One region of the Pleionea sp. WD8-19 genome, then DNA from elsewhere that is predicted to be linked to it. Evidence: predicted binding sites of a transcription regulator. Region 1 holds the regulator's gene; the other holds the start of a gene.
What was found. Region 1 encodes PhoB, which activates phosphate uptake and scavenging genes when phosphate is short. Its sites were predicted from a motif close to TGTCATANNNNTGTCANA; they were not measured.
Positions count from the first base shown of each region.

Region 2: ACTUJY_RS01170 (TIGR00153 family protein) is a predicted target of PhoB. The motif match lies at 4,832-4,849, and genes of this name have one in related genera.

Region 1 covers NZ_JBUZOU010000003.1:198,248-214,980, forward strand. The annotation lists gene pstA (phosphate ABC transporter permease PstA) at 1-285, shown strand, start outside; gene pstB (phosphate ABC transporter ATP-binding protein PstB) at 385-1,173, shown strand; gene phoU (phosphate signaling complex protein PhoU) at 1,255-1,992, shown strand; gene phoB (phosphate regulon transcriptional regulator PhoB) at 2,080-2,775, shown strand; gene phoR (phosphate regulon sensor histidine kinase PhoR) at 2,815-4,101, shown strand; gene ACTUJY_RS05180 (PstS family phosphate ABC transporter substrate-binding protein) at 4,272-5,237, shown strand; gene ACTUJY_RS05185 (alpha/beta family hydrolase) at 5,376-5,999, opposite strand; gene ACTUJY_RS05190 (hypothetical protein) at 6,189-6,398, shown strand; gene ACTUJY_RS05195 (1-aminocyclopropane-1-carboxylate deaminase/D-cysteine desulfhydrase) at 6,464-7,369, shown strand; gene ACTUJY_RS05200 (ABC transporter ATP-binding protein) at 7,505-8,416, shown strand; gene ACTUJY_RS05205 (ABC transporter permease) at 8,418-9,158, shown strand; gene ACTUJY_RS05210 (Gldg family protein) at 9,171-11,063, shown strand; gene ACTUJY_RS05215 (DUF4340 domain-containing protein) at 11,073-12,203, shown strand; gene ACTUJY_RS05220 (MaoC family dehydratase) at 12,319-13,398, opposite strand; gene ACTUJY_RS05225 (HpcH/HpaI aldolase/citrate lyase family protein) at 13,401-14,321, opposite strand; gene ACTUJY_RS05230 (acyl-CoA synthetase) at 14,321-15,961, opposite strand; gene ACTUJY_RS05235 (HpcH/HpaI aldolase/citrate lyase family protein) at 15,963-16,733, opposite strand, start outside.
Region 2 covers NZ_JBUZOU010000001.1:282,803-299,535, forward strand. The annotation lists gene ACTUJY_RS01140 (TonB-dependent receptor plug domain-containing protein) at 1-69, shown strand, start outside; gene ACTUJY_RS01145 (cupin domain-containing protein) at 79-474, shown strand; gene ACTUJY_RS01150 (hypothetical protein) at 481-798, opposite strand; gene ACTUJY_RS01155 (DUF2789 domain-containing protein) at 1,022-1,255, shown strand; gene ACTUJY_RS01160 (aspartate kinase) at 1,647-3,026, opposite strand; gene ACTUJY_RS01165 (CYTH and CHAD domain-containing protein) at 3,193-4,713, opposite strand; gene ACTUJY_RS01170 (TIGR00153 family protein) at 4,936-5,610, shown strand; gene ACTUJY_RS01175 (inorganic phosphate transporter) at 5,655-6,932, shown strand; gene ACTUJY_RS01180 (TIGR04211 family SH3 domain-containing protein) at 7,172-7,768, shown strand; gene ACTUJY_RS01185 (TonB-dependent receptor plug domain-containing protein) at 7,890-9,929, shown strand; gene ACTUJY_RS01190 (DUF1289 domain-containing protein) at 9,944-10,180, shown strand; gene ACTUJY_RS01195 (response regulator) at 10,197-10,844, opposite strand; gene ACTUJY_RS01200 (sensor histidine kinase) at 10,860-11,981, opposite strand; gene ACTUJY_RS01205 (DUF2306 domain-containing protein) at 12,163-12,909, shown strand; gene ACTUJY_RS01210 (AraC family transcriptional regulator) at 12,985-13,851, opposite strand; gene ACTUJY_RS01215 (sensor histidine kinase) at 14,067-15,353, opposite strand; gene ACTUJY_RS01220 (sigma-54-dependent transcriptional regulator) at 15,417-16,733, opposite strand, start outside.

The DNA of each region.
Region 1 (16,733 bases):
CGCGCAGCGGGTGAGGTTGCACCGCTAATGCTGGTAGGGGTTGTGAAACTAGCGCCAACTTTACCACTCGATGCTAATGCGCCCTTTATTCATTTAGAGCGTAAATTCATGCACCTCGGCTTTCATATATATGACGTTGGCTTTCAGAGTCCCAACGTAGAGGCGGCGCGGCCACTGGTTTACGCAACCGCACTTTTATTGGTATTGGTAATCATTTTGCTCAACATTACCGCTATAAAAATCCGTAACCGACTGCGTGAAAAATACAAGTCGCTAGAACATTAAATGACGGATTGACGATTGAATATGAGCAAGCGTGAAGATTTTCAAATAGGTGAACCTATGACTGCAGAACTGAAACTCGATTTGAACAAAGACGATACGATGGATGGTGTTAATTTAAATGCGCTGAAAGGCGAAAAAATTGCACTGGAAGTAGACCAGCTAAATTTGTATTACGGTGAAAAACAAGCGCTTTACGATATTAACTTGCAGATTCCGGAAAAGAAGGTCACGGCATTTATCGGTCCCAGTGGTTGCGGTAAATCGACTTTATTACGCTGTTTTAACCGTATGAACGATCTGGTCGATATTGCGCGTACCGAAGGTGCCATTCGATTAAACGACAAAAACATTTACGGTCATGATGTCAATGTTGCGGATTTAAGACGCAATGTTGGTATGGTGTTTCAAAAACCCAACCCGTTTCCCAAGTCCATTTATGAAAATGTGGCCTATGGTTTGCGTTTACAAGGGATCAACAAACGCAGCGTTCTGGATGAAGTGGTTGAGTGGGCGCTTAAAGGTGCAGCACTATGGGATGAGGTGAAAGACCGTCTTGATGACAATGCATTAGGTATGTCTGGTGGTCAACAACAGCGACTGGTAATTGCTCGCGCCATTGCTGTACAACCGGAAGTTTTGCTTTTGGATGAGCCTGCTTCGGCATTGGATCCCATCTCGACTTTAAAAATTGAAGAATTGATCCACGATTTGAAAGACCAATACACCATTGTCATCGTTACACATAACATGCAACAAGCGGCACGTGTTTCCGATTATACCGCTTTTATGTACATGGGAGACTTGGTCGAATTTGATAAAACCGATGTGATTTTTACTAACCCTCGTAAAAAGAAAACCGAAGATTATATTACCGGGCGGTATGGTTAAATTAAGACGACATAGTATTGAAGAGAGATAGTTATCACGCTCTCCAGACAAACGAGTGAAACTAATAGCGAGTAATTCAAAATGATGGATAAAAGCCAATTTACGCAACACATATCTCGACAGTTTAATGAAGAGCTGGAAAACGTCCGCCAGCGTGTTTTGACCATGGGCGGAATGGTTGAAGAGCAAATTGAGCTGGCGATGGAAGCTTTATCTACACTGGATTCAGAGTTATCGAAAGAGATCATTGAACGTGATCAAAAAGTGAATGCTTATGAAGTGAGCATTGATGAGGAATGCACTCGTATTTTAGCGAAGCGTCAACCGGCAGCAGGTGACTTGCGTTTGGTGGTCGCCATTATTAAAACGATTACCGATCTAGAGCGTGTAGGTGATGAGGCAGAGAAAATTGCTCGAATGGCGAAGCATATTGCATTGTCGATGGAAGACTCTATTCCGTCTAAAAAGCAGTTTGGCTCGGTAATTCATTTAGGCAACCATGTAAAAACCATGTTGCATGAAGCGCTGGATGCGTTTGCTCGCCTAGACACTCAAGCCGCTTTAAGTGTTGCGCAAAAGGAGAAAACGGCCGACGAAGAATACAATGCGATAACTCGTCAATTGATCACTTATATGATGGAAGATCCAAGAAGCATTTCTTCTGCACTGGATGTGATGTGGTCGGCGCGTGCATTAGAACGAATAGGCGATCACGCACGAAATATTTGTGAGTACGTCATTTATTTGGTGGAAGGTAAAGACGTGCGTCACGTCAGTTTAGAAGAAATGGAAGAGTTAGCAAAAGGGCGCGAAGAGTAATTTTAAGAATCGTGTTTTCTGACATTTTATACGAAGTTAGAACATGTTGAAGTAATATTCGAAACACTTTATAGAATAGGTTAGGTTATGAGTGCAACCATTATGGTCGTTGAAGACGAACGCGACATACGTGAAATGTTGGTGTTTTCGTTGGAGCAGGCGGGCTATTCTACGTTACAAGCGGGGACTGCCGAAAAAGCGTTATCGTTGTTACAGGAAGAAACCATTCCTGATCTGTTACTGGTCGACTGGATGTTGCCAGGTGCTTCCGGAATCGAGATGACTCGAAAAGTGAAAAAGAGTACTTTATTTAAGGAAGTTCCCGTGATCATGCTCACAGCTCGTGGTGAAGAAGACGACCGTATTAAAGGACTGGATGCTGGTGCGGATGACTATGTGATCAAGCCGTTTTCTCCACGAGAGTTAATGGCTCGAATCAGAGCGGTTTTACGTCGAACTGAACCCAGTGTCGCTTCTGAAAAAGTGATTGAATCGGGACGTCTTCGCCTCGATACCGCAAGTCACCGAGTCACTGTTGATGGTCAGTCGGTGAAAATGGGACCCACCGAATACAAATTACTGTTGTTTTTTTTGGAGCATCAAGAGCGTGTGTTTACGCGAAGTCAATTGCTCGATTCGGTGTGGGGGCATCAAGTGATTGTTGAAGAGCGAACCGTTGATGTTCATATACGTCGCTTACGAAAAGCTTTGGCTCCATTTGGAATTGAAAATTACATACAAACCGTACGTGGAGCGGGCTATCGCTTTTCTCATCGTGGTTAGTCGCGTCGTGCGAGTCGGTAGGTTCGAAAAGAGTTGATTATGCGAAGTTTCCGCTATTGGGGTGTGGAAATCTGGTTTGTTTCGCTTACCGCAGCGGTTGGTATAGTCATAGGTTTGTTTACCGGCTATACCGGCGAAATTTTATTTGCCATTACCGCGTTGTATCTGGGGTGGCATTTAAGACAAATTTATCGACTGAAACACTGGCTTACGTCTTCGCGCAATTTGTACCCTCCGGAATCGGAAGGGATTTGGAGCGATATCTTTCATAGCATTTACTTGCTGCAAAAACGCAATCGTAAATCGCGTAAACGTTTGGCCAATATTTTAAGTGAGTTTCGAGCTTCAACCGCTGCACTGCCCGACGGTGCAGTTGTACTAGGCGAGTTTGGTGAAATCGTCTGGTTTAACAAGTCAGCGGAGGCACTATTAGGGTTTAATTCAAAACAAGATGTGGGACAAAGGATCACCAACCTGCTGCGTAACCCCAAGTTTGTCAATTATCTGGAACAACAAGACTATGTGTTGCCGGTCGAAATTACCTCACCAGTCGACGATGATACCAAACTGTCGCTAAGACTCACCGCTTACAATCGAAATCAACGGCTTTTAATGATTCGCAACGTTACCCGGTTATATCAACTGGAAAAAATGCGTCAAGATTTTGTGGCGAATGTTTCTCATGAGTTACGCACGCCATTAACGGTGGTTAATGGTTATGTTGAGATTTTTAGCGACTCTAAAGAGCAGTTACCCAGTTTTTTTCATCGGCCTATCGATCAAATGGGGCAGCAAGTGATGCGTATGCGCTCATTGGTGGATGATTTGTTGACGTTATCTAAGTTGGAATCGGGAGATGAGCCGATACGACAAAGTGCAGTAAAGCCTCACTTAATACTAAAACATATTTGCGAAGAAGCGCGAGCATTAAGCGATGGAAAACACAATATTCAATTCACATGTGAAACGGAATACTCTGTAAAAGGGAACGAGAAAGAATTGCATAGCGCTTTCTCTAATCTTATTTTTAATGCGGTACGTTACACGCCGGTAGGCGGCGATATTGTTGTGGCATGGGAAACGGATAACAAAGGCTTGAAAATGTCGGTGAGCGATACGGGGCCAGGGATTGATCCGATACATTTACCACGGCTTACCGAACGCTTTTATCGCGTAGATGATGGTCGTGATCGAGAAGTTGGTGGCACCGGGCTTGGTCTGGCCATTGTAAAACACATTCTTGAACGCCATGGTTCGCGCTTACAGGTTGAAAGTGAAGTTGGCAAAGGAAGTTGCTTTTATTGCTATTTCCATGCTGTCAATTGATCGGCTAAAAGCGGCCATTTTTGATATTGCAGTGAATCCAGTACGGCTTGTAACGAGCTGATTTGGTTTTAAAAATAGAATTGCATGATGTGTCATAAAAAGGAAACATTTGGTGCCTATCATGCTTGCATCCTGATTCGGGGGATAAAAGACATTTTTGGGAGAGTATCATGAAATTGCTAAAAAACGTTGCAATTGCGGCCAGTATGGCGGCTGCTTTAGCCAATTCTCACGTAATTGCCGAGTCCAAAGTTGACCCTAAATTACCTGAGTATACAAAAACCAGCGGTATTTCAGGCAACTTGTCGTCAGTAGGTTCCGACACATTGGCTAACCTGATGACCTTTTGGGCTGAAGAATACAAGCGTATGTACCCAAACGTGAATATTCAAATTCAGGCTGCTGGCTCATCTACTGCGCCTCCAGCATTGACTCAAGGCACATCGAATTTCGGACCGATGAGTCGCAAAATGAAGAGCAAAGAGACCGCTGCTTTCGAAAAAAAACACGGATACAAGCCTTTGGCTATTCCTGTTGCGATTGATGCTTTGGCTGTTTACGTAAATAAAGACAATCCCATTCAAGGTTTAACCATTGCTCAGGTCGATGCGATTTTTTCATCCACTCGTAAATGCCGCTCTGATGCAGATATTTCCAAGTGGGACCAGTTAGGGATTAATGGTTTGGGCGACATTCAATTATACGGTCGTAACTCGGTTTCTGGTACTTACGGTTATTTTAAAAAGAAAGCACTTTGTAAAGGTGATTATAAAAACAGTGTCAATGAGCAACCGGGCTCTGCTGCTGTGGTTCAAGCCATTAGCCAGTCTAAAAATGGTATCGGTTATTCAGGTATCGGTTACAAAACTTCAGGCGTCCGTTTAGTTCCGCTGGCGAAAAAAGAAGGGGATGCTTTTGTTGAAGCAACTTCAGAAAATGCTTTGAACGGTAAATTTCCTTTAAGCCGCTACCTTTATGTTTATGTAAATAAAAACCCGAACAAACCGTTATCGCCGCTAGAGCGCGAGTTCGTAAAAATGGTTCTTTCCAAGTCCGGTCAAGAAATCGTTGTTAAAGACGGTTATATTCCGCTACCTGCAAGCAAAGTTGAAGAGTTGTTAGAACTGATTAAGTAATATCGGAAATTTGATTCGCGAGGCGAAAGGCTCACCCACGGGTGAGCCTTTTTTAATTATAAATCCGGAAGGAATTCTTAAATTAACGAAAACGGACCTTGAAGCATTAATGGGTAAAAAATAATAGATAAACACGCTCTAATCGTTCGGTAACGTTGAAAAGATTTTCTCGCTGATTGATTGAGCGGCGTAAGTGATATTTTCGATTTGAGTCACGCCACTGGCTTTTCTTGGCTTAAAGCTGTGATCACCATCTTTTACCCAACGGATATCAACCGATGAAGGCAGCGGGTAAGATGCGACCTCCTGCCGACTGCCAAATGTGTCTCTTTCGCCTTGTAAAATCAAGCAGGGTTTGACCATGTCCTTAAAGTGTTCCGTTCTGAGTTTGTCGGGTTTTCCTGGTGGATGAAAAGGATACCCTAGTACAAAAGTACCGATAACCTTTGGGTGCAGATGTAACATAGTGGCTACTCTTCCACCCATAGACTTGCCGCCAATCCAAAGGTTTTTGCACTCCAATTGTTCAATGTTTTCGCTAAAACATTGCAAAAGTTTGGGCATCCTATCGGGGGGACGCCGTTTGCCATCTTGAGTACTCAATGCCATATAAGGGAAATTAAACCGTACAACTTGTACATCATCGTGCTCTAGTAATTGCTTGATCTGTCGCATAAATTCAGAGTCTGCATCGGCACCAGCACCGTGAGCCATCAAAATTGTGACTTTTTTACATCGACATACTTTATCTAAAAAGGCCATAATCGCCGCCGTTTTTATCACATGGTGAAATATTAATCAAAATCTTACCCGGTTATCCGTATTATTTTGCCGAATATCGTGGATAATTTTGGAAATTCTCAAAGGTAAGACTAAAATGCAAGTATCTTGACTGAATATGGATGTTTTTTGTTCAAGGTGCGACTTTTCTCACAAGAGGTTACTAAGACAATGAGTGATACACCAGCTGCGTATTTTGCAGAATCGAATGGTGATCGTTACTACATTGGACCGGAACGTCGGATTGATCGACGTCGAACCAATAACAATCGCCGACTGGAAAACTTACTCAGTAACTTCGGGCTGGACCGACGTGTGAGAGTGGATCGACGTAAACGTGATACTTCTTGGTTAATCATGGCCGATGTCGCTAACCTGTAGCGGCATTGATTCCTATTTGCTCTTCTAATCTTTCTAACGCAACTTTCTAAATTCTATCGCTTGTCGTGAGCAATTTAAATGCGCTTAATTTTTGCTTTCCTTCGCCCTTGCAGCCTCTTGACTCTCCCGATTGGGCGTCGTCAGTAGCGCTTTGGATTAAACGAGATGATCTAATTCACCCGCAAATATCCGGAAATAAAGCGCGAAAACTCCTATATTGGAGCAACGAATGGTTGAATACGCCTCCCTCCAGAGTTGTATCAATGGGGGGAAATCGTTCTAACTTCCTACATGCGCTCAGTTATTTGTGCCATAAGCTCAAAATTCCCTCCATCTTTTTTATTCGAGGCCATAGACCTGACTCGTTTGCTGCTACGTTGTTCGATATTCAAGGTTGGCGAACAGAGCTCCGATTTATTGACAAGTTGACCTTTCGGCTGTTGCGGGAACAACCTAATTTAGCATTACAGCAAGTAATGGATCCGGACGCCTTTTGGTTACCAGAAGGAGGCAGCGATAGGTTTGGATTGCGCGGTGTGATGGATTCGGTGGATGAGCTTGAATTTGAACCGGACAGCATATTGGTTCCAGTAGGCACAGGTTGTACCGCGTTAGGAATTGCTGCCGGTGTGTTACGCAGAGGCTGGCGCTGTCCAGTGATAGGGGTCGTTGTATTGAAAGGAGCTCGTTCATTAGAAACCAGCTTACGCCACTTATCTGAAGTTTCATCGATTGAGTGGCCTGAGAATCTAAAATTGGTGCATGATTATTGTGGTCGGGGCTTTGGCAAAATCGATAACACCATGAAAATGGAACAACACCAACTGGAGCAATTTTGGTCGCTGCCACTGGAACCGGTTTATACCCTTAAAATGTGCATGGCTTTAAAAGGACTTGTCAATGCTACCGGAACGACGCTTGGTGAGCGAGTGCTGCTTTGGCATACCGGTGGCCTGCAGGGAAACCGTTGAAAATCTGGAAAAATTTCACAAATTTACCTCTTGAAAAATCAAAATTAATCCTAATAATTTCAGCTTTCCTTTTGGCTAGTGGGTTCGATAAGCTGCTGGCCTTCCAGTGACATATTAAAAGTCGGGAGAAATAAAATGATTAAGGTAACGGGACTCACTCGCTACTTCGACGACTTTTGTGCGGTCGAAAATTTGTCTTTCGAAGTGAAAGAAGGTGATATTTTAGGATTTCTTGGTCCAAATGGCGCCGGTAAATCCACAACAATGAAAATGCTAACCGGGTTTCTTTCTGCATCGGGCGGCAATATTGAAATCAATGGTCATAATATTGAGCAGGATCCGGTTCGCTGTAAACAGCTGATCGGTTATTTGCCGGAAGGTGCTCCTGCCTACGAAGATATGACGGTCTATGACTTTTTGTATTTCATTGCCGAAGTACGAGGATACAGCGGAGATGCGCTGATTGAGCGATTGGCCGATGTGATCCGTAAAGTAGAGCTGCAAGAAGTGATTTACAAGCCGATTCAGACTTTATCAAAAGGTTTTAAGCGCCGGGTTGGGATTGCTCAAGCGATTATTCATGATCCTTTAATTTTGATCATGGATGAACCAACCGATGGTTTGGACCCCAATCAAAAGCATCAAGTGCGTAACCTGATTCGCAATATGGCGAAAGACAAGATCATTATTATTTCTACCCATATATTGGAAGAGGTCTCCGCGGTTTGTAACCGAGCCATGATTATTGCGCATGGGAAAAAATTATTTGATGGAACACCTGAAGAGCTCATTGCTCAATCTGACGAACACAATGCTATACGTGTGAACTGGGATCCGGCTCAAGATTACCAGTTTGTTAAACAAATTGAAGGGGTTGAGTCGGTACACTTAAATGGCGATCGCAAACTGCTGATAAAAGGTGACGGCGTCAAAGCTTTGGCTCCACTGGTTGCCAAACTCAATGAAAAACAAATTCAATACTCCGGATTGCAGTTAACCAGTGGACAGCTGGATGATGTTTTCCGTCAAATCACTCGAGGGGCTTAACATGAATAATTTTATGATCGGTCACTTGTTAAAGCGTGAAGTGAAAAGTTACTTTGCGACACCGCTGGCATTGGTTTTTATCATTATCTTTTTAGTGTTGTGCGGGCTATTTACTTTTGAGTTGGGTGGGTTTTATCAACGCGGGCAAGCAGAATTGGATGTTTTTTTCAGCTTTCATCCGTGGCTTTATTTATTTTTAATGCCCGCACTGGCTATGCGTATCTGGGCGGATGAACGTCGGTCTGGGACGATTGAGCTGCTACTCACTTTGCCAATTAAATTATCACAAGTCGCATTGGCAAAGTTTCTGGCGGCCTGGTTGGTGGCTGGCCTCGCTTTATTTCTCACGTTTCCTATTTGGTTTACCGTGAATTATTTGGGTGAGCCAGACAACGGAATTATATTCGCAGGCTATTTGGGAAGCTTTTTATTAGCCGGTGCGTATCTTGCCATTGGAATGTGCATATCGGCCGCGACGTCGAATCAGGTTATTGCTTTTATTTTGTCGCTCGTTGTGAGCTTTGTTTTTCTATTTATTGGTTTCCCTGCGTTACTTGACTTCTTTTCGGGTTGGTTGCCGCAATGGATAATCGATGCCATCGCATCGCTCAGCTTTTTAACGCACTTTGATGCCATATCTAAAGGTGTATTGGACCTCCGCGATGTGTTTTATTTTGCCATCGTTATTGCATTTTCATTAATCGCATCGGTGATTATCATTGATGCGAAGAAAGCAAATTAAGGAGCAAAGCGAATGAATAAATTGTTTTCTCGTTTGGGGCTGCTAACGCTTGTTGGTTTGTTTTTATTGGTGGTTACCATTAATCAATTATTGTTTAAAGGTGTAAGGTTCGATTTAACCGAAACGCAACTTTATAGTGTGAGTGACGGTACTCGCAATATTTTAAAATCGCTGGATGAACCCATCAATCTGTATTATTTTTTCTCAGAACGGGCCAGCGAGTCGCAACCAACGATTCGAAATTACGCAAAACGCGTGAGAGAGTTATTGGAGGAGTACGAAAGTTTATCGAAAGGAAAACTGGTACTGCATGTGATCGATCCGGAGCCGTTCTCTGAAGACGAAGACAAGGCTTCCGAGTTTGGATTGCAAGCAATAGGTCAAAGCGCCAGTGGTGATGATATCTATTTTGGACTGGCAGGGACCAACAGTGTCGATGACAAACAGTTACTGCCGTATTTTCATCCTGAGAAAGAGGCTTTTTTGGAATACGACATCAGTCGTCTGATTTATCGCTTGAATCAAAGTAAACAGCCAGTTCTGGGCTTGGTAGATGGTGTTTCAGCAAATGGCGGATTTGATCCTATTGCGCGTCAGCCGAAGCAAGCTTGGTATGTGATGCAACAAATTGAGCAGTTGTTCGATGTTAAAACACTGGAAAAGGATTTTACGGAACTCCCTGAGGATCTGGATTTGTTGTTATTGATACAGCCGAAAGGATTGAGTGATGAAGCGCTCTACGCCATCGATCAATATGTATTGTCCGGTGGTAAACTGGTTGTCTTTACTGATCCGAACTCTTTTGTCGATCGTCAGCCTTCTGGCCCTCAAAATCCGTTTCCGCAAAGTTTTCCAGGACAAGATTTAAACAGCCTGTTTAATGCCTGGGGATTCAACTTACCCATGGATAAAGTCGTTGCCGACAGTCAACTGGCAATGTACTTGAATATGCGAGGCCAGCGTATGCGACATCCTTTGGTATTGTCTTTAGGGCAGCAACAACTTTCTGAAGCTGAGCTTCTGGGGCAGGGGCTTGAGTCGATAAATGTTCACAGCGCCGGCGCGATTGAGTTGTTGAATAGCAATACGGATGGTAAAGATGGAGAGCAAAAAAATGCGCTGACCTTACACCCAATCATTTCGACAACGGAACAATCCATGTTAGTGGATAAATCTCGTATTCAATTTTTGCCCGATCCTTCTGAGTTGTTAAAAGATTTTCGTTCCGAAAATAAGCAACACGTTATTGCAGCTCGCATTGAAGGTGTCTTTAATTCGGCGTATTCAGACAAGATTCCAGAAGGTCAACAGGAGCAACATCTAGCAACATCCAAATCAAACTCGAATATCTTGGTGGTTGCTGATGTTGATATGTTAGCGGATATGATGTGGGTTCAGGTTCAGCAGGTATTCGGTCAGGCATTTGCGCAAGCTTTTGCCGATAACGGCGACTGGTTTTACAACTTAGTCGATGTCATGTCGGGAAGTTCTGATCTGATCGGTTTGCGAGGTCGTGGTCGATACAGTCGACCGTTTGAAGTGGTTCAAAACCTTCGTTTGGAAGCCGAAATGAAATTTCTGAGCAAAGAGCAGGAACTGCAGCAACAGTTGCAACAAACGGAACAGCAGTTAAAAGAGCTGCAAACCAATGTCAATGAGCAAGGTGTATTGGTACTTTCTCCTGAGCAAGAGCAGGCGATCAAAGATTTCCAGCAGAAAAAACTCAGCATTCGTAAAGAGCTTCGCAATGTACGGCATCAGTTGGACAAAGACATTGAAGCTTTAGGAACGCGTCTAGCAATGTTGAATATGTTTTTGATTCCTGCAGTACTCATTATTGTTGCCTTATTTGTGAGTTTGTCGCGTCGACGTGCACAGAGCCAATCTTTAAAGGATGCAGTTTAAGGAGCGATTATGACCAGTAAAAAACATCTGATTAATGCAGTCGCTACTTTCGCGGCATTATTAATCATTACTTTATTTTTAGTGAATCGAGAAAGCGATACGGATTCCTTAAGTGAGCAACCATTGTTGCTCACTGAAAGCAATTCGATCGTGAATAACATGAATCGAGTGACACTTAAAAAAGGAGAGGCCTATCTGGCGTTGAGCAAAACTGAAAAGGGATGGGGGTTACTAGAAAAAGATAATTACCCGATCAATACAGGTAAGTTGCGAGAACTGATCGATGGATTAAGCAAAGGACGTTTAGTGGAAAAGAAAACGTCTCGACCTGAGCGTTATTCTCACTTGAATGTTGCGGATCCTGGGCAAGAGGGTGAAGGAACATTATTATCCATTTTCAACGAACAACAAGCATTACTGGAGCTAATCGTTGGAAATTCCAGCAGCGGAGTTAATGGTGTCTATGTGCGCCGAAAAAACGATGCTCAAAGTTACTTGCTTGATCAGTCACTGTCGATAGCAACTGAAACGGCAGACTGGATAGACACCAAAATACTGGATATTAATGAGCAACAGGTTCGTCGTATTTCTCGACGTAACGATAAGTTGGAATACACTTTAGAGCGCGGTGATGGGGCGGAGAATTTTTCTATTAAGCCAGAGCCAGGGTCATCCAAACAACTGACTCAAGGGTACAAACTGAATGCATTGACGGGTGGTCTAAGCGGATTAACCATTACCGATGTACTCCCGGTTGCCGAGTTTAAGCCTGAAGAAAAACACCCGGAATTTGAGCTGACTTACCAGACGTTTGATGGTATTGATGTTGAGCTGAAGCACTTTAAAGTGGAAGACGATCGTTTTATGCAATTGGTGTTTAGCGAAAATCCGGATGCTGTGGCTAAAGTGGAAAGCGAAGCGCCTGAAAGCGCAGAGGATAAAGCAACTCAAGATTCTGAAACGCCTGTCGACGAAAATCAAATACCCAAAGCTGAAGAAGGTGTTGATGTTAAGAAACGACTGCAAGACTTACAGCAAAAGCATCATAAGTGGGTTTATAAGGTTTCTACCTATACTGCGGATAACCTGAATAAAACGTATGAAGACTTGCTGGAAGATAAACCTGCAAGTGATGAGTAGTTCAGTTCGTTAGTTTAAGTTTTAATGGTTGAATTGTATTTGAGCGGTCTCTTGAATACACATTGGTTCAAGAGACTGCAAAGTACATGTGTGGAAAGTATTTCGTGTCGGTATCTTAAGCTTTCCGTGGGATAAATAGCGTGTAATCCAGTTCCAATACCAAGTGAGCGTTTTCTTTTACATTTCTATCGGATTGCATAAATGCTTCCATTAATTGGGCATCACAGTTTTTAAAACCGTAGGTTTTCACGCGTAACCAGCCGATATCACGTCTGTTATCAATTTCACCTTTATCAATTATTTGAGACTGGCAAAAAATGGTATCGCCAGAAAAGCTGGGATTGACATGCGACCCACCATTAATAGCGGCCAACCACAATCCGTTGGCCAATCCATTATGGCTTAATGCACGAACCATTGAAATAATGTGGCCACCGTACACCAAGCGTTGCTCATGTTTCGAGTCTTGCATGGTGTGCGCGTCAAAATGCACTTTGGCATTGTTTTGATACAGTCGCGTAGCCAGCGAATGATCCGAGTCGTTGATGGTCATACCGTCTATATGATCGATGAGTTCTCCAGGCTGATAATCTTCCCAGAAAAACTGCGAACCACTCCAATCGCTTTCAAACGCATTAAAATTAAGTTGTTCGGGGACTAAGGTGTCAGGATTTTCTTCAAAAGACTTTAAATTGGGTTGTGAGTTTATACCCGTGGGGGCAGAGGGTGTATGTTTATGAACCATTACCCAACGTTTCCACTCCACCAAGGTTTCATGATACTGGTTTGTCGCAACAGAGTGCACATAGACCACGCCCGTTTTTCCGTTGCTGTTTTCTTTGAGGCCAATCACTTTCGACCGTACATTGACCGTATCACCAACGAAAGCGGGTTTTAAAAAGCGACATTCGGCGTAACCCAGGTTGGCAACGGCGTTTAATGAAATTTCGGGGACAGTCTTGCCAAAGGCAATATGAAACAGCAAAACGTTATCGATCGGCATGCGATCGAAACCACAAGCATGCGCCACCGTTGCCGCGCAATTTAGAACATGTCGACTGCCGGTTAATGCAATGTATAAACTGACGTCGCCTTCGGTGATGGTGCGTGGTGTGCCGTGGATCAGCAAGTCGTCAAGTTCGAAGTCTTCAAAAAAGTTTCCCGAAAACGTTTTACTGGCTTGAAATCCGGTCATGATTACTTCTCCGGCCCACAAAGCTCGCTTTGCCCAATTTTATGGACGGTGTCGTAGACCGCGATGACGCGTTCGGCCCATTCTGCCAATGAGGGTTCTACCAATCGATCGTCGAGTACGGCAATGGAGCGATCGTTCTTATTGGCTTTTTCGATAGCGTCTAAAATGCGTTTGGCTTTATTGATCTCATCTCGTTTGGGAGTGAAGGCATCGTTTGTGTAATTCAACTGGATGGGATGAATAACCGTTTTACCGTCAAACCCCAAGTCGCGCGCTTGTCGACAGGAATATTCGCAGGCTTCGATATCTTTTAAGTCGAAATGCGGTCCATCAATGACGCACTTTTTATAGGCTCGTGCAGCCAAAATGACTAACGATAAGCTGGTGAGTAATCCACTGCGATCAGGCGTAGGATTCAACTTTAGTTCGTTCGCGAGATCCGTAGTCCCCATTACAATCACTTTTAATCGATTGCTGGTTGCGGCGATCTCTTTTGCGTTTAACACTCCCAGTGGACTTTCAATATTGACCATTACATTTAAGTGCCTTCCCCCAAGGTTATCAAGGTGATAAATCGACTCTTCCAGTTGCGAAGCGGATTCCATATGTGGAAATAAAATAGCATCGATCTGCAGTTCTACGGCCGCCTTTAAATCATCGAAGCCCCAAGGGGAGTTTAACGGATTAATACGAATGACTTTTTCTGAATGGCCAAAGTTAGGATCCGACAAAAATCGCTGCACATTTTCGCGCGCCCGGACTTTCGAATCGGGTGGCACTGACTCCTGTAAGTCAAAGATGACTGAGTCGGCGTCGAGCGAGCGTGATTTTTCAATATGACGTTCGATATGAGCGGGCACGTACAACATGGTGCGTCTTGGTCGATAGTTGTAGCCGTTATTCACTGATTCATTATTGCTCATTAGGCTTTCTCCGTTTGCAGTTGTGCGCTCAGTTGTTTGCGCAAAACTTTGCCATTTTTGGTGCGCGGAAAATCTTTACAAAAATGCACGATTTTCGGAGCTTTGTATTTTGCCAGATGCTCGTTGCCGTAGCTTAACAAGTCTTCTTCGTTGACTGTGTGATTGTTGTGAGTGATGACGCAAATAGCAACCAGTGTTTTGTCTTTGCTTATTGTTTCTCCCAGCGCAACGCAATCGGCTACCGCAGGGTGAGTTTTCATTACCCGTTCCACTTCGTGCGGAGAAACACGGTAGCCAAAGGTATTGATGATGTCGTCTTTGCGGCCAATAAACCAGATGTATCCGTCTTCGTCTACCCGAGCAAAGTCGCCTGTTTTAAAGTAGCCTTGCTGTCGCGCTTTGTCGGTTTCTTCAGGTAAATTCCAGTAGTTAACGAACAAGCCCGGATCGGTCAGTGGTATACAAATCATGCCTTCTTCACCAGGCGCAACAGGTTGCATAGTGTCGTCGAGGAGTTGCACATCGTGACCGGGTTGAGGAAAACCCGCGGCGCCCGGGCGAATATCGCGTGCTTTATATTGAGAAATATAATACGACAATTCAGACATGCCAATGGCTTCGTAAACATCTTGGCCAAATCGTTCGCGCCAGGCGAGTAACATTTCATCGGATAAATGTTCACCGGCGCTCATGCAATGGCGTAACGAGAGTACATCCTGCTTGTTCAGTTTCGTTTTTTGAATAATTTGTCGGTAAATCGTTGGAACACCAATAAATATCGTGCAGTTGTGTTTTTGGATCAGCTTGGGCCAAGTTGTGGCATCATTTGGCCCTTCGTAAACCACAACGGTTTTACCGTGAAACAATGGATCCATTAACGCGGACCCTAGTACGTAGGTCCAGTTGAATTTTCCAGAGTGTAAAATGCGGTCATCGCCGTGAAAGTCGAACCAATATTGAGAAGCGGGCAGTCGCCCGATTAAGGCACGATGTGCATGTAAAACGCCTTTCGGAAAGCCTGTTGTTCCAGAGGTATAAACCAAATAGGCGGGATCATTGATTTCCGTTCGTCGTGTTGGAAACTCATGGCGTTGGCAATTCAGTTCAACATTCAGATCGAGAATTTGCAAGCCTGCCACTTTGGGTAACGAGTGAATGCTGCCTTCACCGGTTAAAAAGACTTCTTTTAAATTTGGGCAGTCACTCAATGCGAGAGATAACTCCGGCCACATACTTTTGTGCGTAACCAACGCTTTTGCGCCAGAGTCTTTTGCTAAGAATGCGACTTCATCGGCGGCGAGTAATGTTGATGTGGGGACTGCTATTGCACCGTATTTCAAACAGCCAAAAAAGGCCGTCGGGTATTCCAGTGAGTTAGGTAATCGGATTAACACCCTATCACCCTGTTCGAACATTAGGCTCGCTAACAGATTGGCAAATGCAGCTGTTTGACGTTGCAATTGATGGTAATTCATTTGCAGGGTGCCGAGCTTAGCATCCTCTAGGATAAAAGCTGTTTTATCGCCTTTGCCATCGACGACATGACGATCGATACAAGCCTCTGCAATGTTAAAGTGTTCCGGGAGTTGCCACTGCCAATCATTGCCTTCTTGAATTAAGTAATCATTCAACGCAGTCATTTTAAATCTTCCCGTAGGGCCAGTTTTCGCGGATTACGTGTACCGGTAATCGTTTTAACACGTCCATTGCAAAAGCTTTGTGCTCGGAACTGAGTGCTTTTAACGCATAAGCACGTAACAGCGTTTGTAGGGCTTTACCGAACATCGGTGGATCCAGCATTTCGCCCTCAAAGCGGATGGCTCCACCTAATAATGCGTCGGCATCTATCGCTGCCTGCAAAACGCGAACATTGCGCTGAACTTCCATTGGGCTGGGCGTAAACGCCACTTTACATAAGTGAATGTGATAAGGGTGAATAACCTGCTTACCCGTGAGCCCCATTTGTGCTTCTTCCACGGCATGTCGGTGCACTACATGAGAATTATGATCGCCGTGTAGGTCGAGCCAGCGACGCACATCGTGAGGTTCAATGTATTTTTCCGGCATAGGTGTGTCGTTAATAAGTACTTCCACACCTCCAATCACACCTTTACCCGCAATACGTGCTTCGAGTAAAAGGTTACGTAAATAGGTACGCAGTTCGTCTATCCAGCCTTCCGGCGTTAAATGGATCGCCATGGCTTTAGAAAAATCATGAATACCAAAAACAACATGAGTGACGGAGCTAAATTGCATTAAATCCGGAGCCAGCTTCAATGATCGGGGATGCTCAATGATCGGTTGAATTTCAATTTTATCGTTCACTCCAACCAGCCAGGCTGAAAGGTCACGTATTTCTGCTGCGCCGTAAACCTCTCCCGCTTTAGCAAGGATGATGACGTCAATGTGTTC
Region 2 (16,733 bases), on a different contig from region 1:
AGAATTCCGATGGTCCCATGGGGACCCGAACGAGGTGTTTTTCTCGAGTTTAAACGCACCATAAAATAGGACACTTAAATGAATAATCAATTCGCCAATATCGCGAAAGAATTTATTGTCTTAAATGCGAAAAAAGAAGCCTTACCCATCGCGCTTTCTCCAACAATTTACCAGGATCTCGACCAGGATTTTGATGGATTCAAAAACTGCGAGCTTATTTCATGTTACGAGTTCAACAGTGACTGGCCCAGTTGGGAAAGGCACCCCGCCGGCGATGAAGTTATTATTTTGTTATCAGGCGAAACAACCGTCCTACTCGAACAGAATGACAAACAACATTCTATTCACTTATCTCAACCTGGTGACTATGCGATTGTTCCCAAGGGTGTTTGGCATACAGCGAAAACAACAAAATATAGTAAAATACTATTTATCACTCCGGGAGAGGGAACTGAAAATCGCTTGATCGACTAGTTCCCATTAGGGGTGAATGATCTCTAATATTTTTCGAGTGCTTTCATGCAGCTTTATTAAGGTAGAGTCGACTCTAATGGTTAAGTGTCCATCACGTCCTAAAGGAACAACCACTTGTCCTTGAACATAAATATCATCATCCAAACGTTCACCAACTTTTAACTTTTTTTGCCAACCTGGAGGCAACTCACCACCACGTTCCAGTTTTTTCTGTAACCCAGGTGGCAGTCCCTTATCTTTTTTATTTTTCTTATTATTATCACCTGCAGCCAAACCTCCTGAAAAAATAAGACTGAGCAGTAAAAGAGAGTTCATCATTTTCATAACGTATCACCTTCGTAATGTTTAACCATAAAAACGCCTTAAATAGCACCTTAACGCAATATCACTTATCGAAACAGGAATTCGTTCAAGTTTTACATTGCTTATATAATTACATGCTATTAAAAATTAGTTTCTTTATCCTCAAAAAGAATATTATCCTCAAAAGGATTCTTCTATACTTAAAGCATTCTTCGTTACACAACAAATACTTAGGTGATACCTTATGGAACAACCTTTTCACCCCATGAAAGAACTGTTTACTCAATTGGGATTGCCCGAAGATAAAAATGCAATTGAAAGTTTTTTACGATCGCATCGACTGCAAGACAACGAAACTTTGTCCGGTGCTAATTTTTGGAACGACGCTCAAAAAGCGTTTTTAAAAGAAGCAATAGAACAAGATTCCGATTGGTGTGAAATCGTTGACCAACTGGATGCGAGACTACGGGAAGATTAATCTGGAAAGAGATAAAATCAAAATAGGGCATCCATACCCTCAAGTTTAATCCCATAAAGAGCTTCCATACGAAACGCCCGTTTCGGCTTCTCCTTAAGCACTTTCTTGCTTCCAATTAACAGTGCGTTCACCAATTTCCTTGCTTTAGTTGAATTGTATTTTTACGGCGATTGACTCTAAAACCCATCCCGATACAAGAAAAGCAGGCCCCCAAATTAAACCTTCGACAATATCAATGCTCAATTATCAAATACAAGATTTGAAACTTCCATAGAGCATCGTTTGCCTTCGTTCAGGTACTACTTTATCGCTTATAAAAGTCACTTTTATGAACGCATTGTCATGCTTTTATTACAAAAAAGAGGAGTGTATAAGAGTTGACTGCGGGAATTTATTCAATAAACGCTAACCAGGAATCACCAAACTTTTCCTTTTGTGGGTGCTGTTCGATCACATGGTAGTGCAACCGCCGACACAACTCATCCACATCCGATTGGTGACACACAAAGGTGCATGCCGAAATCGATTCGGCAAAAGATTCCAATGCTATTGACTCTTGTTTAATCCAATTAAGAAGTGATGATTGCCAGTCACCACTGTATTCATTTCCTATTAAGGTGATCGAGGCGAGGTGTTCGACAATATTGAGTTCAAAGTTGTTTAATTGCAGCTGCAGTTGTTCAGTATCGGGTTGTTCTTGATCACTGTTCACATAACGAAACAGCCATTGTTGTTCACTTTCTGCGTGTAAGTCAAAACCCAATTGAGCAAACTGTTGTAAACAGTCATTCGCATTCCCAGAAAGTAAACGCACTCGAATTAACCCCGATTCGCTCGCCATCGCCATACACCCACTAATATTAGCGACTTGTTGTGAAATGCATGAGCCTTGATGTTTCGGTAAACTAGTGGACCTCACGTAAATGGGGATCTGTTTTTTGGCAACAGGCTCTAGTGCACGTGGGTGTAACACCTTAGCACCAGATTGCGCTAATTGCTGTGCTTGATGGTAACTTAATTGCGGTAATTGCACGGCTTGAGGAATAAGGCGCGGATTAAAACTGAAAACCCCTGGTACGTCAGTCCAAATTTCTACGCGCTTTGCATCCAACAAAGCACCAAAATACGCTGCAGAAGTGTCTGATCCTTCTCGGCCCAATAACACTGTATCGCCATTTTTATCACCCGCAATAAAACCTTGAGCAACCAGTGCTGGCGCACTGTGTTCTAATTGTTTTTTTATCGTTTCACCTTGTGTGTAATCACAACAATTACTGGTGTAATGATGCCAAGTGTCACTCATTAAACGGTCGTTCGCTCGCAATAACGTACGCGAATCCAACCAATCACAATCGATATCTTGTTGCTTTAAATAATGAAAACCTATCGTTGACGATAGTAATTCCCCTACAGACACAACCTGAGCATGCCGTAGCGGACTGATGCATTGCTCATAATGTATTGCTTCACAGGTATCGGAAAGCTGCTGAAACCACGGCTGCAATTCTTGTTGCAAATTCAAACCTAACTGGGACGCAAAACCAAGATGATGCTCTTTCAAATGTTCGATGGCCACTTGGTAAACACCCGCCACCGCTTGATGAAGTAACGCTTCCAACAAATTAGAAACATTCTTTAACGCAGACAACACTAAAAATGGTCGTTCATTTTGTTGTAAATGAAACTTCAATTGATTTCGAATGGTTTGCCAATGCTTAGCTTCTGCAACGCTGCTACCACCAAACTTTAATACGACCCAATTTGTTGACATGATAGATACAAATATTCCGGTTGTTTCTCTTCGCTAGCTCAGAGTGTATTGTTTTTAGCGATTTAATGGAGGTTCAATGTGTTTCGCTGCCACCGAAGTAACACGATGACAATCGTTGTATAATTTAACGCGCATCAATAAAAGAACATGAAATGTAACGATTCACTTACCTTAACCAATAAGGCTTTGCTTTAAACATGGCTTTACGAGTTTGCTCCATCGCCTCCATCACAGACTCCATACGATTGTCTAACCAGCGAGACAACTCTTTTTCGGTTTTTATTTCGTACTGTTGAAAAATATTAGCAACATACAAATTGAATACGATCTCACGTGTACCGGCTAATAAATCCAACCAAGGTTGTCGATATTTTTGTCTTTTTTTTGAATCAAACAAGCCACCAAAAATCAGACCCAAATCGAGAGCCCGCCTTAATCGTGAAATATGGGCAATATAACCTTCAGCATCCAATTGTATTTTGGGTCCCAGTTCTCGTTTCAACTCTCGTAAAGTATGTTCCAATTGCGCCGATGCAAATTCGATAATCGGCCCCTGCAATCGCTCCAGTTCATTTTCCTTTATAAACGAACGCCACTGTTTAAAGAACAACCATTCCGAGATACCTAGCATCACTAAGTTGTAACGCGGAGATGCCAGTACCTTTTTAAATTGTTCAACAGCTCGACTTAACGCTTCCTGATTTTTATCGATGGCTAACTGTAGCTGTTCTTCTGTCGCCAGTTCTTCATTGAGCATTTGTTGTAAATGCTGACGATCCCGAGCCACGGTGACAATTTTATCCATAAACTCCGACATCCACTCCCAGTTCGCTCGAAGATCTGCTGTGGCATGTCGAGGGATCAAACTGCCGAACACTTGATACACATGTTGAACAAATAAAAGCGCACGATACATTTGCATAATGGCATCAGGTGCCAGTGAAGAGTCTAAAAACTGTTCATAGTATTGCCAATGCTTCAGCCCAGAATAACATATGACTTCGAACGCTTTTTCTGCTTCGGTTCCTTGAGCAAGCTCTATGGTACTCATACGTCGGTGAGTCACCGGCAACGAAGAACATAAAGCATAACCGCGTCGTGCTTTACTGGCATTACTGATGGCAAAACCGTGCTCCAAAATCAGGAAGCGGCTGAGATTAAACAGGTGTTTGGCATCACCGGCAATGAGTTCGAGTTCCACTTCGGATATCGGGCTTGAGTCGTCCTCGTAATAAATGTTTCCGATATCCAGTGCCAGCTCGACTTCGGTACCATCGTCAAAATGCAGCCGCGTTTTATGTCGCGTAAAATTAGTGGTGAATATCGGCTCCAACTCACCACCTTCAGCGACTGCTTCTTCCAGTAAAATTTTCAGGTAGGGATCGTCAACTTTTTCAATATCGATTTTAAACTCGGTTAACTCGGCTTCCGACTCGTTACGTTCGTGCAGTCCACCTACAGCGGTACCGGATGATTTAACCGTTTGAATCAACTTTTGATCGTCGACACGAATACGCAGACCAATTTTCAGTTCCCGTAATTTGAAGTCGGCCGTATCGAAGTAGGTGTTCTTAAGTTCGCTGGATTGCCAGGGATCAACGGCAGATACGTCATCAAAGCCAATATCGATCAGTGACTTCACTTTTTGTTGTTCTGCGATTAGCTTTATTTCAATTTCGTTAGCCATCCAGCAGTCTATTCGTTGGATTTGCGGAAAAAAGTCAGTTTACCCAGCTAAATTTAGACTGTCACCTATAATTTTGACAGCCACAGTGTTTAAAACGGGAAGGTCGCTGTCTGAAAAATGTGTCACTTTTATGACACTTATTGGACACAGTGGACAAGTGATAGTCAGCTCTCTACAATCGCCACCTTCATTATTTCGTAACCGACATGTAACGAGAATGCCATGAATCTAATCAGCAACCTGTTTGCCGCTTCTCCGTTCCGCCCGATGCAGGACCACATCGACAAGGTTCATCAATGCGTTTCGGAACTGAAACCTTTCCTAGAAGCCATCTATGCCAAAAATTGGGATACCGTTGATGCGCTACAACAAAAAATCAGCCAACTGGAAAATGAAGCCGACGATCTGAAAAAAGAAATTCGCCTGAAACTACCCGAAGGTATATTCCTACCCGTTGCGCGTACCGATCTGTTGGGGCTGGTTTCGGCGCAAGATAAACTGGCAAATAAGGCCAAAGACATCGCGGGTCTCATGACCGGACGTCACATGGAAATCCCGGAAGGGTTGCAAGCCAGCTTTATGGCCTACTTACAACGGTGTATTGATGCCTCCGAGCAAGCTCACAAAGCCATTCATGAACTCGACGAACTGGTAGAGACCGGATTTCGGGGTCGCGAAGCTCAATTGGTTGAGCAAATGATCTCCAAGCTCGATGAAATCGAAAACGACACCGACACGTTGCAACGCCAATTGCGCCGCGAGTTGTTTGCCGTAGAGTCCGAGTTGCCTGCCGTGAACGTGATTTTCCTCTATAAAATCATCGACTGGATTGGCGATTTGGGCGATCGCGCCGAACGCGTTGGTTCCGAGCTCGAGCTGATGCTCGCCCGAAAATAACAACAAACCTATTCAACATTTCGAAATATTAAGCAGGTAATACAATGGAATTTTTCTCCGACTACGGCACATTATTACTCATATTCGCCGCAATCGTTGGCTTTTTTATGGCCTGGGGTATTGGCGCGAACGATGTCGCAAACGCCATGGGAACTTCGGTTGGTTCAAAAGCCTTAACCATTAAACAAGCCATCTTTATTGCTGCCATTTTTGAATTTGCTGGTGCTTACCTGGCAGGTGGTGAAGTGACTTCCACCATTCGTAAAGGCATTATCAGTTCAGAGCCTTTTGTCGCTCAACCCGAGCTCCTGGTGCTGGGAATGATCTCTGCCTTGCTTGCCGCGGGTACCTGGTTGGCGATTGCTTCAGCGCGGGGATGGCCAGTGTCGACGACTCACTCTATTGTTGGCGCGATCATCGGCTTTGCTGTGGTTGGTGTAGGAATGGATGCCGTAAGCTGGGGCAAAGTAGGTGGTATCGTGGGCAGTTGGATCGTCACACCAGCCATCTCAGGTATCATTGCTTATCTTATCTTTATGAGTGCTCAAAAACTGATTTTCGATACCGAACACCCCGTTGCGAACGCAAAAAAATACGTTCCCATTTATATGGCTCTGGCCGGGTTTGTGTTGGCTTTGGTCACCATTAAAAAAGGTCTGAAACACATTGTTAAATCGGGCACTTTAGAGATTTCCAGTGGCGAAGCTTACCTTTATGCCGGCTTGATTGGTGTTGGTGTTGCCTTGGTTGGCGCCTTCTTTATCAATCGCGTAAAAATCGATCCCAATGCTGACAAAGAAATGCATTTCACCAACGTGGAAAAAATATTTGCAATCTTAATGGTGGTAACCGCCTGCTGTATGGCTTTTGCACACGGCTCTAATGATGTGGCGAACGCGATTGGCCCATTAGCTGCGGTTGCCAGCGTCGTTTCCAACGAAGGTACATTTACGGCTAAAGCGACTCTCGCCTGGTGGATATTGCCGTTAGGCGGTATTGGTATTGTTGCTGGCCTAGCACTGTTTGGTAGCCGTGTGATGGCCACCATTGGTAAAGGTATTACTCATTTAACGCCCAGTCGCGGTTTCGCAGCTGAATTAGCAGCCGCAACAACAGTCGTTATCGCGTCTGGTACCGGACTGCCTATTTCCACAACTCAAACGTTGGTCGGAGCGGTACTGGGTGTGGGTATGGCTCGTGGTATCGCCGCGCTTAACCTGGGTGTGGTACGAACCATTGTGGTGAGTTGGGTGGTCACGTTACCGGTAGGTGCTTTCCTATCGGTCATCTTCTTCTTCATCTTGAAGGGCATTTTTCTGTAAAACGTTAAAGTAGAATGTGGTGAAGCAAAGCGTAACCCATCAGAAAGCATAAATAAGAAATGTTCTAGCCGAAGCGATCCCGGGAGATGCTACATCTCCCGGCACCAAAATTTCTCATCCTTCAATTTTTGACTCGCCGCTCAAAACTCGCAATTCGAAACTTATTTTATTTTTCTTACCCTATTCAGCGCCAAACGATTGCCTTACAATGCGGCAACAACGCATAAAGGGGGCACTTTGTGAAACTTAAACACATTTGCGCACTAATAGGACTGATCGCCATCTGCCATTCGGCGGTCGCAGAAAAAACCGCTTACGTCACCGACAACTTAAGTACAGCCGTTCGCAGTGGCGCGACCAATGAATATCGAATCATCTATTACCTTCCTGCAGGATCGGCTATCACCGTTCTGGATGAAGAACCGCAAGAGGGTTATATCAAGGTGAGAGACGACCGCGGCCGAGAAGGTTGGACCCTGGAGCGGTTTATTGTCGATACCAAAGGTGCACGCATTCGACTGGCCGAGACACAGCAAAAACTTGCCGATGCACTTCAACAAATAGAGCAACTGAAAACACAACACGCTGAACAATTAAAAACGATTAATGCCAAACTGACTTCAGCCAATGAGATTGTTGAAAAGAGCAAAACTTTTCAGGAACAAATCAGTGAGCTGCAAACGCGCAATACAACGCTCGAACAACAAAATCGACGCATGGCCGATCGCTTTCAGCAGGAAGTTTTTTTTGCAGGAGCGATTGTGGTTGTTGCTGGAGCATTGATTGGAGTACTAATTGGCCGCTTTTCTCGTAAAAAGCGTACAGGCTGGAACTAGTACATTTTCGCGTTGATAATTCAAATCCATTTGAGGGCTTAAGCACTCTGCATTAAGCCCTCGTTTCTTGCTGTTACTCTCGATATAATCACGGCAATGTTGCAGCTTTTGGTCATTAATCGTGAAAGGACTTTCGCCCCAACTATTCATTGCATTGGTATTAAATGCGCAACTTGTCTTCGCAGAAAATACTCCCCAGAAAAAGTCCTCAATCCATGAAGAAGTCATAGTTGTTGAAGGCAAACGTCGAGCCGATACCACCGAACCCACCGAAGACACCAAACTATTACTAAAAACGCCAGGCGCCATGGGTGATCCGTTACAAGCCGTGTTTACTTTACCAGGCGTGGTTTATTCTGGCGGTGACGGTGGTAGCGAACCCGCAGTTCGAGGGTCCTCACCAAACGAAAACACCTATCTGATCGACTTTTTTCCGGCGGGATATGTTTTCCACCTATTCGGCGACAGCGTATTCAATGAGAATATTTTGCAAGACTTCAAACTTTACCCATCCGCCTTCCGTGCGGAATACGGTGACGCAACCGGCGGTATTTTTGACATTGTCTTAAGAGAACCTCGCCAACAACCAATTACCACCACACTCGATTACAGTTTTATCCGCACGGGTGCTTTTTTAGAAGGAGAAACCGTTGAAGACCAATCCTTTTATTTGTCTTATCGCCACTCGCTGATTCACTTGTATATCGATGAAGACGAAGAAGAAGGGTTAAGCATTTACAATCCTCCCAAGTCCGACGATTATCAAGCCAAATATTTTATTGAACTCAATCATTACAATACGCTAACGCTTTCATTGAATGGAGCGAGCGATAATGCCGCATTAAACGTAACCGACGATGCACCGGCAGCCATCAGTGATCCCGATCTGGTGGGTGATCTTTCCTATTCAGAAACGTTCGATAATCAGGGCCTCACTTGGGATCGTTACTTAGAGAACGGTGCCCATATTCGCGCAGCGATCGGTGCTTATAATCACGATGTGCGCTGGCATTTTGGTGATGGACAATTTTTAAATTTCGATACCGAAACCTACTTTCTTAAGACTCGATTCCAATCGCAAATTCATCAACACCATCGTCTCATTGTCGGAGGACAATACGCCAAATACGACTATGGTTATGCCTTCGATTTTCGACCGGAAATTTGTACCGATCACGACCCCGATTGTCGTGATAACCGACAAGAACGCATTCAGGATCAAAGCGTATTACGGAACTATAACCAACATGTGTATCTTGAAGATCGTTGGCAAATTGATGACGCCTGGATCGTTACTCTCGGAAAACATCATAACTATAACGATTACACCGGCGAACGCTTCTGGCAACCCAGATTGAAAATCGAATGGTTACCAAACAACAACCTTGTGATTTCTTTGCAAGGTGGCAAGTACAATCAGTTTCCAGACCTCGATAAAATGTTACGCGCCATTGGAAACCCCGGGTTAAAATCACCGCAAGCCACACACCTTCAATTCGGTATTGAACATCAGCTTAACAACGGCTGGAGTTGGGTAAGTCAAATTTATCACAAAAATATGAAGCGATTACCATTGTCACTCGGTGCCGATGAGCCCGATGCGGCATTGTTTTACACCAATGAAATGAGTGGTCAGGCATATGGAATAGAACTGTTAATTCGCAAAGATCGCACCGAAGATTGGTACGGCTGGTTTTCCGCCAGTTGGTCACACACCGAACGTAAAAACGAACGCACCGGCGAAGTAAAAGACTATTATCTGGAAACACCACTTATAGCTAACGGCGTGCTGCAATACCAACTGAATGATCGTTGGCGTATCGGTGGTCGATTATCCATCCGCAGCGGGCAACGATACACACCCATCATCGGTATTCGAGAAAATCCCGATTATCCAGACAGTTACATTCCGCAATACGGTGATTTAAATTCAAATACATTGCCCTATTACGCGCGGCTTGATCTACGCGCGGAGTTTGAATTTGTACTTTGGGGTGCCGATGCGGTATTAATGTTTGATATACTCAACGCGTTGAACCGCGATAATGTTTCCGGTTATTTTTACGAAGCGACTGATGACGATACGCCAACCCACTTTACGATTAAAGAAGACACGGGCATTTCGTTTTTTCCTTCTGTTGGACTTAAAATCACCTTTTAATTACTGCAACGCTTATGAACAAAGTACGCACTCCCTGCCGTTCAACCTGCAAACTGAATACGCAAGATATTTGTGTTGGCTGCTATCGACACATGCGTGAAATTGCGGGCTGGAATAAACTTAATGACGTTGAAAAGCAGACTATCGTTGATGATTTATCATTGCGTCGTCAAGCGCAACCCTATAACCAACAAAATTTAGAACAGTTGCGCCCTATTACCAGTGTCGAGTACCGAAAATTCCGTCCATAGGCCAGTAACTCATCGTTCAACTCAAAATTCCCTTTTCAATGGCTAACAATACGGCGCGAGTGCGATCTCGAACCCCTAACTTCGCAAGTAAATTCGACACATGATTTTTCACAGTGCCTTCTGACTTATGCAGTACATCGGCAATTTCCTTATTAGAATATCCGCTGGCCATTAATCGTAAAATTTCAATTTCTTTTGGTGTTAAAGGTTCCACTATTTCTGAGGCAGAAAACTCAGAAACCAGTGAATTTTTTCGATTCAATAAATTTTCGGTAATTGCCGGCTGAAAGAAAGTCTCACCTAGATGAAGTTTTTCTATGGCGTCAATTAAGGTTTCCAATGATACATCTTTCAGCAAAAAACCTTTCGCGCCACTCTGTATCGACTCGAGTATCCGCTGGTGATCGTCAAAAGTCGTTAATATTAAAACAGGAGTCGAAATATTCAATAAACGCAACGCCTTGAGTGTTTCAATGCCATTCAATTTTGGCATGGATAAATCAAGCAAAATCACATCTGCATTACACGTCTTTACCGTTTCGAGCAATTCACTACCGTTGGCACATTCCGCAACAACGGCAACCTGCTCACTCAAACTTAAAAGACTTTTAATGCCATCTCGAATGAGTTTTTGATCATCGACCAGAATAACGTTTATGCTCATCAAAAAGCACTCAAATTAAATCGGAAGCACAATGTCATAGTTTAATGCCTCATCTTTTAAGGACAACTCAATATTACCACGCAAGGCTTCAACCCGCTCCTCCATTCCTCGAATGCCATTTCCCTTTGTCCAGTTGCTTTTCACTTTACCGTCATCATAAATATGGGCTTTTACCTGATCGCTATTTTTCTCAATGGTGATCCAGAGATTTTCAGCATGACCGTGGCGCAACGAATTGGTAATGGCTTCCTGAATACATCGAAATAACGTTTGCGCGGTCTGTATATTTTCAATCGACAACGAATCGTCCATATTTAAATGCACACGAAGTCGCGGTACGTTGCTAATTAGAAGTTTTAATGCATTTTCAAAATCGATGGATTCATTTTCTCGTAAAGTATCTACCGCATCGCGCACATCATTTAACAGCAACTTTGCAATCGAGTGACACTCTTCGACCTGCTTATTTGCTTCACCACTTGTAAGCCGAGCCGCAACCTGAAGTTTAATAGTCAACGCCGTAAGATGATGTCCTAATAAATCATGTAAGTCACGAGCAATTCGAGTACGTTCTGTTTGTCGCGATACCTGCGTCAGCAAATGTTGCGTGGCTTCCAGTTGACTATTTTTCGATAGCAACTCTGCAGCCGTTTCAATTTCTCGTTTGTTGGAAGCCGCAAGTAATAAGGCAAACATATGAAAAGTACCGTACAACAGTGCTTCAATAATCATCCACTGGTCGCGTAACAAGCTGTACATCGAAAACCAACCAATAACCACACAAAAAGCCAACAAAGCCGCACGAGTCATCGACATAAAATAAGCGACTACGGCAGCCCATATAATGGTAAGAATCGACAAGTAATCATACGTCAATAAATAGCCAATACCAAAAGCAATCAGTAACATGCCTACAACACATAACCTGCGACCATATTCCGGAATTTGAAAGACCGACGGGTCCCGCGTCGCGATAACAAAGCACAGTCCGTACCCCAAAAATAATCCAATAACGACAAGCAGTGTAAAGTTGCGAGGCGTTAGAAATATCGTAACCAGAAAGACAATTGCCCAGGTTCCCAGTGCAGCAGCATCAGCGACATCCGTAGATTTTAGGAACTTTTTTAATATCGACATCTTACCAACCGATTGATTTTCGACAAATATGTGCCATGACAAATCAAATTATGACAAACCTTCAGCAGAGGGCCAATAGGTCAAAAGTCATGATTTCTAAAGGTGACTACTGACACGCGAATCGATCACTCAATCCTTATAAGCTGCTAATTCATTCGTGAAGTTATAGAGAGTGTTATCTATGTTAGTCATCCATCAATCCGCACTGTATCTTCATATATTTCTCGGCGCGATTGCACTCATCGTGTTTTGGTTACCCATTTTAGCGCCGAAGGGAGATCGCTTTCACCGCAACTCTGGCCAAATATACGTATGGACCATGACAATCATAAGCATCAGCGGTATTGTTATGTGCACACTGGTTCTGTACGACCCACTCGCCATTCGGTTTCCAGGAAGGGCTTTTAATGCCGAACAGGCCTCTGCTTTATCAGAGTCTCAACGAGTACTCGCTAGCTTTTTACTCTTACTGTCACTGCTAATTCTCGCATCGGTTCGCCAAGCCACGTTAGCGCTTAAAGATAAAAGTGACCGTACGAAATTACGACATTGGACACACAGTGGGCTCATTCTTTGCCTTGCACTTACAGCAACTGTTGTTGGGTATCTGGGTCTCAAATACAACCGCATTTTATTGCAAATTTTTTCTGGTGTAGGTCTATTCGCGGCTATCGCAATGCTTCATTACATTTACAAAGCAAACGTTAAACCTCGCGAATGGATAATTGAACATTTTGGAGGAATGATTGGCACGGGTATTGGCATTTACACCGCATTTTTTGCTGTAGGAGGTCGACATTTTATGATCGAGTTATTACCGGGACAATTACAACTCATACCTTGGCTGCTGCCGGGAACTATAGGTACTGTCATCACTGTCAGGCTTAAGAAACGCTACATACAACGATACAACATAAAGAATACTTAGAGCGCTTTATAAAGGAAAAGGTTACTTCTCTTTATCCGCCACAAGGAGAAGTAACTAGATACATCCAAATGTCAGTTATTCAATCGGCAAATAAATATCCGTGATCATATCCGCTTCTTTTACATCGGGAAAAAAGCTAACTCGCTCAAAGAACAGGGGAAAGTCTCGTAATTTCGCCCCCGAGTTATCAAGCCATTCGGAATATAAATACCGTACTGGCATTCCAATGGTATCGGAGCTTCCTATATGGCGAATTACTGCGCATCGACCTGCCGGAATCACTTTAGTAACAATACCATATTCGGGATCTTTAAGCGGTTGTTGAACGGCTGCACAAAGATCAAAACGGTACACTTCATCTGGAGTTTCAGCAGGATCATCATACACCAGATTAAAGGTTCGACTACGACTGGGTGGCAATTGATTCTTTTTGCGCCATTCAATAAATCGAGCGATGCTGTTGCCTAAGCTTTTTGGTAATCCGCGATGTTCTAAGGTCGCAACCATAACTTCTTCAAAGCTAATAATTTTTACATCAAAGTAATGATTCATTGTATTTCCAAGTTGTTGTTTTAGTTCTATTACGGATTGATATTGCTTTTCAAACTCCGACCAATCTGCATTTTTCCGAAAGCCTGAAGGCGATTGACCAGTCAAAGATTTAAACGCTCGCGAAAATGCCTCGGATGACTCAAAGCCGCACTGTAAAGCGATATCGATAACTTTCAGGTTTGAGCGATAGGCCAGTTGATAGGCCGCTCGCTTCATCCGCAACCGCTTTAAGTATGTGCCAATACTGATACCTGTTAGGGTCGAAAAACGACGATGGAAGTGAAACATTGAATAGCCCGTCGTTTTCGCAATTTGGTCTACTGTTAAACCTTCATCAAGATGCTTATCGATGAATAAGAGTATGGACTCAAGTTCAGAATGATTTTTCACAATAAAAAATTAATTGTTTGACTTTGTATTTGAAGTTTAACGACTTCAATCAACAAAAACATGATATTTTTTGCTAACTAATGTGTCATTGAAAGTATCGCATCTAAAGAATGCTCCTACAGGTGCTCAGTAGAAATTTTTGAATATGCATGTTGGCATAATCTTTAGAGGCAAGAGAACAGTTAATAAATCGCAAAGTTATGAGATACAAAAATCTAAACGGGTAGAGAAATAAAGACTTCTGCCCCCTTTCGATCTTCACGATTTCGAAGTTCGATATAGCCATCATGATTAAGCAATATTTGTCGGCATAAGGTTAAACCAATACCACTGCCGTGTGCTTTGGTTGTGTAAAAAGGTACGAAAATATTGTCTTTGTTCGCGATACCTTGGCCTCGGTCACGAAGTATTATTTGTAATCCACTTTTATCGTGTTTTGCGTTCAGTTCCAACACTTTTTCCGAACAACTGTTCATGGCTTCAATTGCGTTTTTAATCAAATTAACAAACACTTGCTCTATTTGTTGTGGATCGGCTTTGATGATTTTTGGAACGGCTGACGCACTGAAACATTGGGTTAGTTGACAGTCTGGATATAAGGTCATCAATTGTTCAAATTTTTCTTGCCAATTAAAATCTTTCTTATTAATTTGAGGTAAATGCGAAAGCTGACTGTAATTTTGAATGAATTGATGCAATGACTCAGCACGGTCTTTAATAATCGATAGGCCTTCTTTAAATGCTGATACATCAATATTTGTCTTAGGCCGTTCTATTTTTTTTAGCATGGTGCGACTAAAAGTCGCGATCGGCGCCAAAGAGTTATTTATCTCATGACTGAGCACGCGTAATAAACTTTGCCAAGCTTCGCGTTCTTTTTCACGCAATAACCGATCCGCTCTGGTCAATAAATAAAGTTGATGCCTTTGATTATTCGATATAAAAACATCCCTAAACAAGAAAAACTCACCTCGTACCTGCGAAGTCTCGAGTCGCACAATACCTGACGACGTCGTCGTTTCTAACGGTTCAAGCTCTAGCTGTTTCAAATTTTCTGGAAATAGGTCCTTTTTTTCGTTTATGAATATTTGCCTGGCGGCTGCGTTCATCATTACCAATTTACCTTCCAGGTCAGTTGCTAGTAAAAGTGCATCCATTTGGTCCATTACTTTTTCTAACAGGCGTTGGCTTTCTTCCGCTTTTAACTTATGTTTTTGTAATCCGTCGGCCAATTGATTCACTTGTTTAAATAATTCGTGAAAAGCAGGATTACTTTGACGTCGGCCACGTAAGCTATAGTCGCCTTCAATCATGGCTTCCAGTAAGTTGGTGAGTGTTTGCACCTGATATTCTGATCGATATTTAACAGTCACCGCAGCGTAAATAATGAGTAAGCCGCAAACGATAATAACAAAGGCGATTAAATAACCCGAAACCTCCGCCCAGTATAAAGCAGCTATGGAAATAATTAGGCAAGGAAGTGCAGCAATCAGTATAAGCAATGCTTGCTCGTTCGCATGACTTCTCGATTTTTTTAAAATGTTGGACAAAAAGGTAAACACGCGCTAGTCAAGCCCATATTTCGATACACGACGATAATAACCACTACGACTTAAACCTAAAGACTTTGCGGTTTCCGTTGCATTCCCATTATGAAAGGCCAGTCGCTGGATCAATGTTTGTTTTTCAATTTCGTCCAGCGTCATTTGATGCTTATCGATAAATTGATCACTGTTCTGAGCAGATATCCCTAAATGTTCCAGAGTAATAATATTGTCTTGACAGGTGAATAATGCGCGCTCCATTAAGTGGCTCAACTCTCGAATATTTCCCGGCCAATGATAGCTATTTAATTTCGCAATAGATTGTTCACAGAGTTTTGGTTGTTGTCGGTGATACTTTTGACTAAAACGACTTAAGAATTGATTCGCCAAGGCTTCAATGTCTTCTACCCGATCTCGTAATGAAGGAATGTGTAATGTTACTGTGTTCAATCGATAAAAAAGGTCCTGTCGAAAATCACCTCGATTGATACACTCTTGTAGTTCGGCATTGGTCGCGGAAATCACTCGAACGTCCGCTCGCTGCGTTTTACTGCTACCCACCACTTCGTAATGATGTTCCTCTAACACGCGCAATAACTTGGCTTGTTGACTGAGTGGTATATTAGCCAATTCATCGAGAAATAAAGTGCCTCCTTCGGCCATTTCGAAGCGTCCGACACGATCTTCTTTTGCATCGGTAAAAGCACCTTTTTTGTGTCCAAACATCTCACTTTCAAAAAGAGACTCCGGAATAGCGCCCATATTCACCGCAACAAAAGGCTGTTCCGCTCGAAGCGACATGCGGTGGGTGTATTGTGCCAACATGCTTTTGCCGGTTCCATTATTGCCGGTAAACAAAATACTCATATCCGACTGTGCCAGTTGATCAATTTGATCGAGCAGATTTTTCATCACCAGCGAGTTAGCTATGATTCCATTTCGATTTTCTGGATGACTTTGTTGCGAAAGCATGCGATTTTGTTGCGTCAGTCGTCGTGCCGTTTTTTCCGCTTTGGCAAAGTTCAGTTGCGAGTAAATTGCGGATATCAAGTGATCATCATTCCAAGGTTTTTGAATGAGATCCTGCGCGCCAGCTTTTAGGGCTTCTACGGCAATATCGACCGTTGCCCAACCAGTAACTATAATGATGGGCAACTCGGGCTCTTGAGTACGAATGGTGTCGACCAGTTGCAATCCTTCCTTACCGGAAGTGGTATCGCGTTGGAAATTCAAATCACAGATGATCAGATCCACATTTTCACGAGACAAAGCCGTTACCGCTTCAGCTGGCGTCATAGCCGTGATTAAATAAAAACCTTCATCTTCTAATAAAAACTT